3 regions of the Ligilactobacillus salivarius genome follow, and region 1 is predicted to be linked to each of the others. Evidence: predicted binding sites of a transcription regulator. Region 1 holds the regulator's gene; each other region holds the start of a gene.

Region 1 (3,220 bases):
GTTGCTAATTCAATACCACGACGAATTCCAACTGGGTTTGCACCAGCAGTTACATTCTTCATACCTTCATTTACAATAGCTTGTGTTAAAACAGTAGCAGTTGTTGTACCATCACCTGCAATATCATTTGTCTTAGAAGCAACTTCAGACACCAATTTTGCTCCCATATTTTCGAAATGATCTTCTAAATCAATAGCCTTAGCAATTGTTACACCATCATTTGTAATTGTGGGGGAACCATAAGATTGTTCCAAAACAACATTACGGCCTTTAGGACCAATAGTTGATTTTACTGTATTTGCTAATTTATCTACACCCTTCAACATCTTTGAACGAGCATCTTCTGAAAACTTAATTTCCTTTGCCATAAATCTCTTCACCTCAAATTAATTAAAAATTAATCTATAACCGCAATAATGTCATTTTCACGGATTACTAAATATTCTTCGCCTTCATATTTAACTTCAGAACCAGCATACTTATCAAAAACAACTGATTGACCAACTTTTACTTCAGGTTCAACCCTTTGTCCATTGTCTAAGATACGTCCGTTACCAACAGCAATTACTTCACCTGTTGTAGGCTTTTCTTTTGCATTACTTGCGATAACAATTCCACCAATGGATTGTTCTTCTTCCTTTTGAACTTTTAAAACAACGCGATCTCCTAATGGTTTAAGCACGTCTAATCCCTCCAATATCAATCATCTGTATCATTTAGCACTCTCAACTCTTGAGTGCTAACTACAATTAATACTATAACCACTTTAAATATAAATTGCAAGTATTTTTTATCACTCGACACATTAGAGTGCTAATTTTTTTATTTGACCTGTTAATGGTACAATTAAACTTAAAAATGAAAGGTGATAATTAATTTGGAACAAAGAAATTCTATTCCCTTATTGCTAACCTATATTGGTTATCAAATTTTGTTAGCAATATTCAATATTTTTTATAATCAAAGTCATAATTTTTATTTGGTTGAAACTATTATTGGAATACTCTGCATGTTGTTTATTGTTTATCTCAATCATAGATTCTCTTTTAAAAATAAATTAGAATATAAAACTATTAAACTTAAATCTATTTTACTCTGGAGTATCCTTGGTATGGTCGGTGCCCTCATAATTCAAATTGGATTATCTCGTATCGAATCAGGACTTTTTCATTTTTCATCATATTCAGCTAATACTAACCTATTGTTAGAAATTGTTCACCATTACCCATACTACATTTTAGTACCTGGAATTGTTGCACCTGTAATGGAAGAGTTAATTTTTAGAAAAGTTTTATTTGGAAATTTTTCAAGATTCATCCCTTTTCTACCTGCTGCCTTAATTTCCAGTCTTCTATTTAGTTTAGCTCATATGGATGGTCATTTCCTTATCTATGCTAGTATTGGCCTTTTGTTTTGCTATATTTACTATCGGACTGGAACGATTATTACTTCTACTTTTAGTCATATATTTCTAAACTTGTTTATTATACTTCTATCATCGCTTTAGAAGTTATTAATATCAAAAAATTGCTGAAGATTAATGTGATTAGATAACATCATAATCTTCAGCAATTTTTATTTTGAGACTCATTTCGGTCTTCTATGTAACACTACTCTTCTGTGCTTCCAAAATGATTCAAGAAATAAATCAAAGTTTCCATTTCATTCGTCAAATCTACATTTTGCACACGTATATTTTCTGGTACAGTAATTCTAAGTGGTGTAAAATTCAATATTCCCCTTACACCAACTTCCACTAACTCATCTGTAACTTTTTGTGCTACAGGAGCTGGAACAGTTAAAATTACAATTTCAATTTGCTGTAACTTTAATTGTTCTTTCATATCAGACATTGGATATACTGGAATTCCACTTTGAATTGTTCCCGTAATATCTTCATTTACATCAAATGCTGCACTAATTCTTACATGATTACTTTGATGGAAATTAAAGTTCAATAAAGCATGTCCTAAATTACCAACCCCAACCAAAGCAACATTAGTTAACGTATCTTGATTTAATTGCTTAGTAAAAAAATCAAGTAAACTTTGTACATCATATCCGTAACCACGTTTACCTAAAGCACCAAAATACGAAAAATCACGTCGAATAGTAGCAGAATCTACTTTTACGGCTTCAGCTAATTCTGTTGAAGAAACTCTATTCTTTCCAGAATTAGATAATAGTCTTAGATAACGATAATATATCGGTAGACGTTTTGCAGTAGCCTGCGGAATCTTTACTTCTGCCATTAGACTTTCCTCTTTTCGTGAAATATTTAACATAAGTTTAACACATAGCTCCACAATTATACAATATATTGGCTTAATTATCATCTTTAACGTTTTTATTTGTGAAATTTCTATGTTACACTATAAATCGTCTTAGTGTTATAATACAGTAAATTAATAGAAAAGGTGATTTTATGCTACTTTTACAAGCACAGCAAGTTGCCCGACATTTTGGAGCAGATATCCTTTTTGAGAATGTCAATCTTGATATAAAAGATAATTCCAAGATCGCACTTGTTGGTCGCAACGGAGCAGGAAAATCTACACTAATAAAAATGTTAATCGGTGAATCACTTCCAGATGAAGGAAAAATCGTTACTAAACGAGATTTAACTATTGGATATTTAGCACAACATACAGGATTAGAATCTACTAAAAATGTATTAGATGAAATGTTAAGTGTCTTTGAACCCTTGCAAAAGATGGAAGCTAAGATTCATCAACTTGAAGAAAAGATTGCTTCTCCGTCAATTCCACATGAATCTAAGGAATATCAACAATTATTAAATCAATATGATCAATTACAACATGACTTCCAAGAAAATAATGGTTATGGTTATGAAAATGAAGTAAAAGCTGTTTTACATGGTTTCCAATTCTTTGAAGAAGACTATGGAAAAATGGTTTCTGACTTATCAGGTGGACAAAAAACTCGTTTAGCTTTAGCTAAATTACTTTTAGAAAAACGTGATTTATTAATCCTTGACGAACCTACTAACCACCTCGACATTGAAACTTTGACTTGGTTAGAAAATTATATCCAAGGTTATACCGGTGCCCTTTTAATTGTTTCACATGACCGCTACTTCTTAGATAAAGTTGTCAATGAAGTTTATGAATTAAGTCATCAACATTCTAGTCATTATGTTGGAAATTATTCTCATTATATTGAAGAAAAAGCTTCTCGCTTGCGTACTCAATGGAAAGAA
Region 2 (3,220 bases), on a different replicon from region 1:
TTTGGAAACAAAACGTGCCAGAGCTTTGGAAAATGCTACTATGGAATGGGTAGACGGTAACCTTGGTTCTAAAGTAACTATGAAATATCCAAGTATCTATTTAGATGGTGAAGGTGCACATGGAAATATGTTATCTATTGCATTTGCGGGCAAAGGTATTGACTCTGATACTGGTGCAAGAATGATTCATAATGCTAAGAATACATATTCGTCAACTGTATCAAAATCTCTCTGTAAAGATGGAGGAATTGCTGACTATCGTGGGTATGTAAGGTTTAATAGAGATAGTGATGGTTCGTTTGCGCACGTTGAATGTGACACTATCATTATGGATGATGAGTCTTCAAGTGATACAATTCCATTTAATGAAGTATTAAATAGTAATGTTTCAATGGAACATGAAGCTAAAGTTTCTAAAATTTCTGAAGATCAGCTTTACTATTTGATGAGTAGAGGTATTTCTGAAGAAAAGGCTACTGAAATGATTATTATGGGATTTGTTGAACCATTTACTAAAGAACTACCAATGGAATATGCAGTCGAATTGAATAGATTGATTGAGTATCAAATGGATGGTAGTGTAGGTTAATTATAAAAAAGCATGCTTTTTAAGTATGCTTTTTTATATTATTGTGAAACATGTATATAATTATAAATTTTGCTAAATTAGTACTAATTACTCATATGATGTATAATTTAATCGTAATGAAAGCGGTTTATATAATTTAAATATGTATATAAAAACGGTATTATTTTTATATTTCGTGAGGAAGTGTACAAATTGAAAGTTACGTATGTATTGAAAGTTAAGACTAATTTTTTTTGGGATAGCTTAAATGTTATAAGGGCTAGTATTTTAGGTGCCAATGATGGGATTATTTCAGTATCTGGAATCGTGTTAGGTGCTGCAGGGGCTAATCTTAATAGTAAGACCCTTTTAATCAGTGGTTTGTCTGGCATGCTAGCTGGAGCTTGTTCAATGGCTGGTGGAGAATGGATATCTGTAAGTACCCAAAGAGATATTCAAGAAAAAACAATGGAAAGACAAAGTCAGTTGGAAAATGAAGACTGTGAAAATTGTCCGATAAAATTGCAAAAGAACGATATCTTAATGCCGTTTCATGCTGCAGCCAGTTCTTTCTGCTCATTTATAATTGGGGCAATGATTCCATTATTGACGATGATTCTAGCAAGACCAGAACATCGCGTGGTATTTACATTAATTGCGATGATTGCCTCATTATCAATTAATGCAGTAGTTTGTACACACAACTCTGAGGTTTCAACTAGCAAAACAATTTTACGAAATGTTATAACCGGATTGTTAACGACGTTAGTTACCTTTATTTTAGGGGCGTCAGTATAGATACTTTTAAAGGTCCTATACCTAAATTTTATTGGGTATAGGGTCTTTTTTTGTAATTTTAAGAAATTCTAAAATAAAATTAATGAAATTTATATTTTGATACATAAATCACATTTTTAAAGTTTATAAACTGTTGTCAAAAATATTGTCATATTAACATTTATAATGATTAAAATAAATGATAGCGTTTATAATATTTTTTGAAAATAAAAAACATTGTTAACGATTTTTCATTGAATTTAATTTAACTAAGGTGTAGTATTAACAGTGTAGAAAACGTTTTCTTAAAAATCACAAAGGAGGCTTTGGGTATGGTTGAAAAGACTCAAATGCAAAACGTTGATGTAAAAGATGCTTGGGAAGGATTTAGAGGAAAAGAATGGAAAGAAGAAATTGATATTCGTGAATTTATTCAAGATAACTTCACTCCATATGATGGAGATCAATCTTTCCTTGAAGGACCAACCGAAGCTACAACGAAGTTAAACGATAAATTAATCGACTTAAAATTAAAAGAACGTGCACATGGTGGACCTCTTGAAGCTGATACAAAAGTAGTATCAACAATTACATCTCATAAACCAGGTTATTTAGACAAGTCATTAGAAAAGATTGTTGGTTTACAAACAGATAAACCTATGAAACGTGCACTTATGCCATATGGTGGTATCAGAATGGCTAAAGGTGCTTTGGAAGCTTATGGATTTAAGATTGATCCAGAAACAGACTTCGTATTTGAAAAGCTATCTAAGACACATAACCAAGGTGTATTTGATGCATACACAAGCGAAATCATGAAAGCTCGCCACAACAAGATTATCACTGGACTACCAGATGCATATGGTCGTGGCCGTTTGATTGGTGACTTCCCACGTGTTGCATTGTATGGTATTGATCGTTTAATCGAAGAAAAGAAAAAAGATTTGGAAAATTGTGGCGATGGTGAGATGACTAACGACATAATCCAAATGCGTGAAGAGATTTCTGATCAAATCAAAGCCTTAAATGATATGAAGATTATGGCTGAGTCTTATGGCTATGACATTTCCAAACCAGCTACAACAGCTAAAGAAGCAATTCAATGGTTATACTTTGGATATTTAGCATCTATTAAACAACAAAATGGTGCTGCTATGTCTATTGGTCGTATCGATTCATTCATCGATATTTACATTGAACGTGATATGAAGCGTGGTATTTTAACTGAAAAAGAAGCACAAGAATTAATTGACCAATTCACAATGAAATTGAGAATGGTATGCTTCATTCGTACACCAGCTTACAACTCACTATTCTCAGGTAACCCTATCTGGGCAACATTATCAATTGCTGGTATGGGCTTAGATGGACGTCACCATGTAACTAAGACATCATATCGTTTCTTAAATACATTGCATAATATGGGTGCCGCACCAGAACCAAATATCACATTACTTTGGTCTGATCGTTTGCCTGAATCATTTAAGCACTATGCTGCAAGTGTATCTATTGCAAGTTCTACAATTCAATACGAAAACGATGACTTAATGATGAAGACATGGGGAACAGACTACTATGGCATTGCTTGCTGTGTATCTGCACAACCAATTGCAAATGGTATGCAATTCTTCGGAGCTCGTGCAAATCTAGCTAAGGCTGTATTGTATGCTATCAATGGTGGTAAGGATGAACTTACAAAACAACAAGTAGGTCCTGCATACGAACCAATTAGCTCAGAATACATTGACTACGATGAATTCATGAAGAAATTCGATGACATGATGGAATGGATTGCTGATATTTATGTAAATGCTTTGAACACAATTCATTACATGCATGACAAGTATTACTATGAATCAGCACAAATGGCATTGA
Region 3 (3,220 bases), on a different replicon from region 1:
AGAACTTGAGGTACGCTATGATTGTGAGCTGCAGCAACTTCAGCAACTAATTCATTACGCAACAAATCACCAGTACCTAAAGGACTATAAGCTTCATTTAAAATATCGTGTTCCTTATTAGCAGCTAGTACATCTGGTTGAAGATCACTAGGATTTAAGTAGTTTTGGTTAACTGCAGGAACGATATTAGCAGTCTTCAATAATTCCTCTAGGTGGTGTCTACGGAAATTGGAAACACCAATTGCACGAATTTTACCAGCTTTAACGGCTTCTTCCATAGCTTGCCAGCTTTCAGCATTTAGTTCGGCCCAATGCTCACGAACAGCTGCCGGACTTGGCCAGTGAATTAAGTATAGATCTAAATAATCAGTATCTAGTTTTTGTAAACTTAAATCAATAGCTTTTTTAGTAGCTTTATAACCATGAGAATCGTTCCAAAGTTTAGTTGTCAAGAAAATATCATGACGGTTAATACCGCTTTCTTTGATACCTTGGCCTACACTAACTTCATTGCCATAAGCTGCCGCTGTGTCAATATGACGATAACCAACTTCAAGTGCAGTTTTTACAGATTCACGAGCAACCTTGCCATCTGGAGTTTGCCATGTACCGAAACCGACAACAGGAATCTCTACACCATTATTTAATTTATAGGTGTCTGTTAATGCCATTTTAATACCTCCATAAATAAGTAATCGCTTTTATTATATACCTTACTATTAGTAAGTAGCAAATGATATGCCTTGAGAGAAAAAGAAAAACATCCTGACTGTGAAGTGCCTTACAATCGTTAAACTTTGTCTAACAATTGTAAGACACTTCATAGAAATTATTTTCTAAGGGAGTATATTATAAATTTTAAAGTTGAACTAATTAAAACTTTTATTTAAAAATAGGAAAAGCTGATTGTAATCCTAGAATAGCCATATGAACGCCAATCGTTGCTAAAATTAAACCCATCATTCTAGTAATAACATTCATTAAATTTTGTCCTAGTTTAGCCACAACTAGCTCGCTGTAAGTAAATAAGAAATAAGTGATTATTGATAATGTTATAAAAGAAATTATAATAATTAAAGGATTGATAGATACTGCTAAATTCATAGTTGTTGCAATTGTTCCAGGGCCGGCTAAAATAGGCATAGCTAATGGTGACACTGCAATATTGATATTATTGTCAATTTTTGGTTCTTTTGATGAAACATTGTGTTGTAAAGAAGAAGTATTACCTTGTAACATGTGATAGCCAATTAGCCCCACTAAGAATCCACCAACAATTCGTAAGGCGGCTAAATTAATTCCAAAAATATTAAGTATAGTTTTCCCGCCTAATGCAAAAATAGAAACGATAATTACGGCAATTGTTAGTGCATGGAAGGCTATATTCTTAACTGTTTTTAGATTTTGACCACTTGTTAAACTAATAAAGACAGGTAAATTAGCAATGGGATTCATAATTGCAAAAAAAGCCATAAAAGTAACGGTAAATTCATTAATCAATTTCATAAAATCACATCCTAAATATTTTTACTAATATTATATCATGATAAACTCTATCTTTACTAATTTGTTATTTTTAACATAGGTTATATCTTATAGATGGCCAAAAAATATTGGTATAATATCTGTTCTTAAACATTGTATAGATAAATATATAAAGTATATGTAAGAAATTTATTTTTTGTACATTTATATACATAAATGTATTAACGAAAAATTATAATGAAGTCATTTTAAACTTTAATGAGGTAACTAAGCTAAGATAACATTAAAAAATGACACTCAAATTAACTATTTTTGATATTGAAAAAGAATTCACAAATTAATAAAATATAATCGTAAACGATATCAAAGGTGGTAATTAATTATGAAAATAAAAGCAGCAGTAGTAGAAGAAGTGGGAGCACCATTTGAAATTAAAGATAATATTGATCTTCATGAAGTAGGACCAACAGACTTACAAATTCACATGGTAGCATCAGGTATCTGTCATTCCGATGAAGCCATCCGTAAGGGCGATGCCTCGCTAGGTTATCCAGTTATTCTAGGTCATGAAGGTTCAGGAATTGTTGAAAAAGTTGGTAGTGAAGTTAAAAACTTTAAACCAGGTGACCATGTAATTCTTTCCTTCTACTCAGATGGAACATGTGATAACTGTTTGAAAGGTGTACCAACTCAATGTAGAAGTTATGCTAAATATAATTTGTCAGGAACTCGTGCAGATGGTGATGATCATTTTCAAGAAAATGGTAAGCATATTTCTGATATGTTTAATCAGTCATCATTCACAACAACTACAGTGGTAGATCAACGCAACGCTGTAAAGGTTGATAAAAATCTAGACTTACGTAAACTTGGACCATTAGGATGTGGCTATGTTACAGGCTCTGGAACAGTATTAAATACTTTGAAACCAAAACCAGGTGACACAATTGCAGTATTTGGTACAGGTGCTGTAGGTTTAGCTGCTATGATGGCAGGTCGTATTTCTGGATGTATCAAAGTTATCGCAGTGGATATTGTACCTGAAAGATTGGAACTTGCTAAAGAGTTAGGAGCAACTCATACTATTAACAGCAAGGAAGAAGATGCAGTTGCTAAGATTAAAGAATTAACCAATGGATATGGTGTAGATTGGACTATAGATACAACAGGTTTGCCAGCAGTTATTAAGAATGGAGTTGACGCTTTAGCACAAGGTGGTACATGTGCAGCAATTGCAGTAACACCACACTTAATTGAAATCTCTACTTGGAATGATTTATGTGTAGACGACAAGAAGATTGTTGGTGTAAACATGGGTGACTCCATCCCTCAAATTGATATTCCTCGTTTAATTGAATTCTACAAACTAGGATGGTTTGATTTCGACAAGACTGAAAAATTCTATGATTTTGAAGATATCAATCAAGCAAATCAAGATTCTGTTTCTGGTAAGACAATTAAGCCAGTATTAATTATCGATAAAGAATATCAACCAGGTGAATAGAATAAATAAAGTTCAGACTATTAAGAATTATTCCTAATAATCTGAACTTTTTTATATATAGCATAAAAATAAACCTGATTTCGGAATTTACCGAGATCAGGCTTTTTAGATATCATAATGTTTAAGGTGCTTAAATGCATGTATGTCAAACCACTTAATCATAGATCCCTGGAAGAAAAATGAGATAATAGTTCCAATTCCTACAGCCCAAATTGCATGTCAACTGCCCCA

Evidence for each region. Region 1 encodes Rex, which represses fermentation and respiration genes when NADH is low (regulators of the CRP and FNR family bind a similar motif). Its sites were predicted from a motif close to TTGTGAANTANTTCACAA; they were not measured.
Region 2: a site for Rex is predicted at 1,463-1,480, ahead of pflB (formate C-acetyltransferase). Genes of this name have one in related genera too.
Region 3: a site for Rex is predicted at 1,804-1,821, ahead of PTA89_RS09300 (NAD(P)-dependent alcohol dehydrogenase). Genes of this name have one in related genera too.

The regions. Positions count from the first base shown of each region.
Region 1 is NZ_CP117983.1:1,241,399-1,244,618, forward strand. It holds gene groL (chaperonin GroEL) at 1-368, opposite strand, end outside; gene groES (co-chaperone GroES) at 398-682, opposite strand; gene PTA89_RS06125 (CPBP family intramembrane glutamic endopeptidase) at 878-1,507, shown strand; gene PTA89_RS06130 (redox-sensing transcriptional repressor Rex) at 1,611-2,252, opposite strand; gene PTA89_RS06135 (ABC-F family ATP-binding cassette domain-containing protein) at 2,426-3,220, shown strand, end outside.
Region 2 is NZ_CP117984.1:189,605-192,824, forward strand. It holds gene sufB (Fe-S cluster assembly protein SufB) at 1-589, shown strand, start outside; gene PTA89_RS09875 (VIT1/CCC1 transporter family protein) at 782-1,366, shown strand; gene pflB (formate C-acetyltransferase) at 1,678-3,220, shown strand, end outside.
Region 3 is NZ_CP117984.1:86,050-89,269, reverse strand. It holds gene PTA89_RS09310 (aldo/keto reductase) at 1-671, opposite strand, end outside; gene PTA89_RS09305 (MarC family protein) at 883-1,506, opposite strand; gene PTA89_RS09300 (NAD(P)-dependent alcohol dehydrogenase) at 1,868-2,989, shown strand.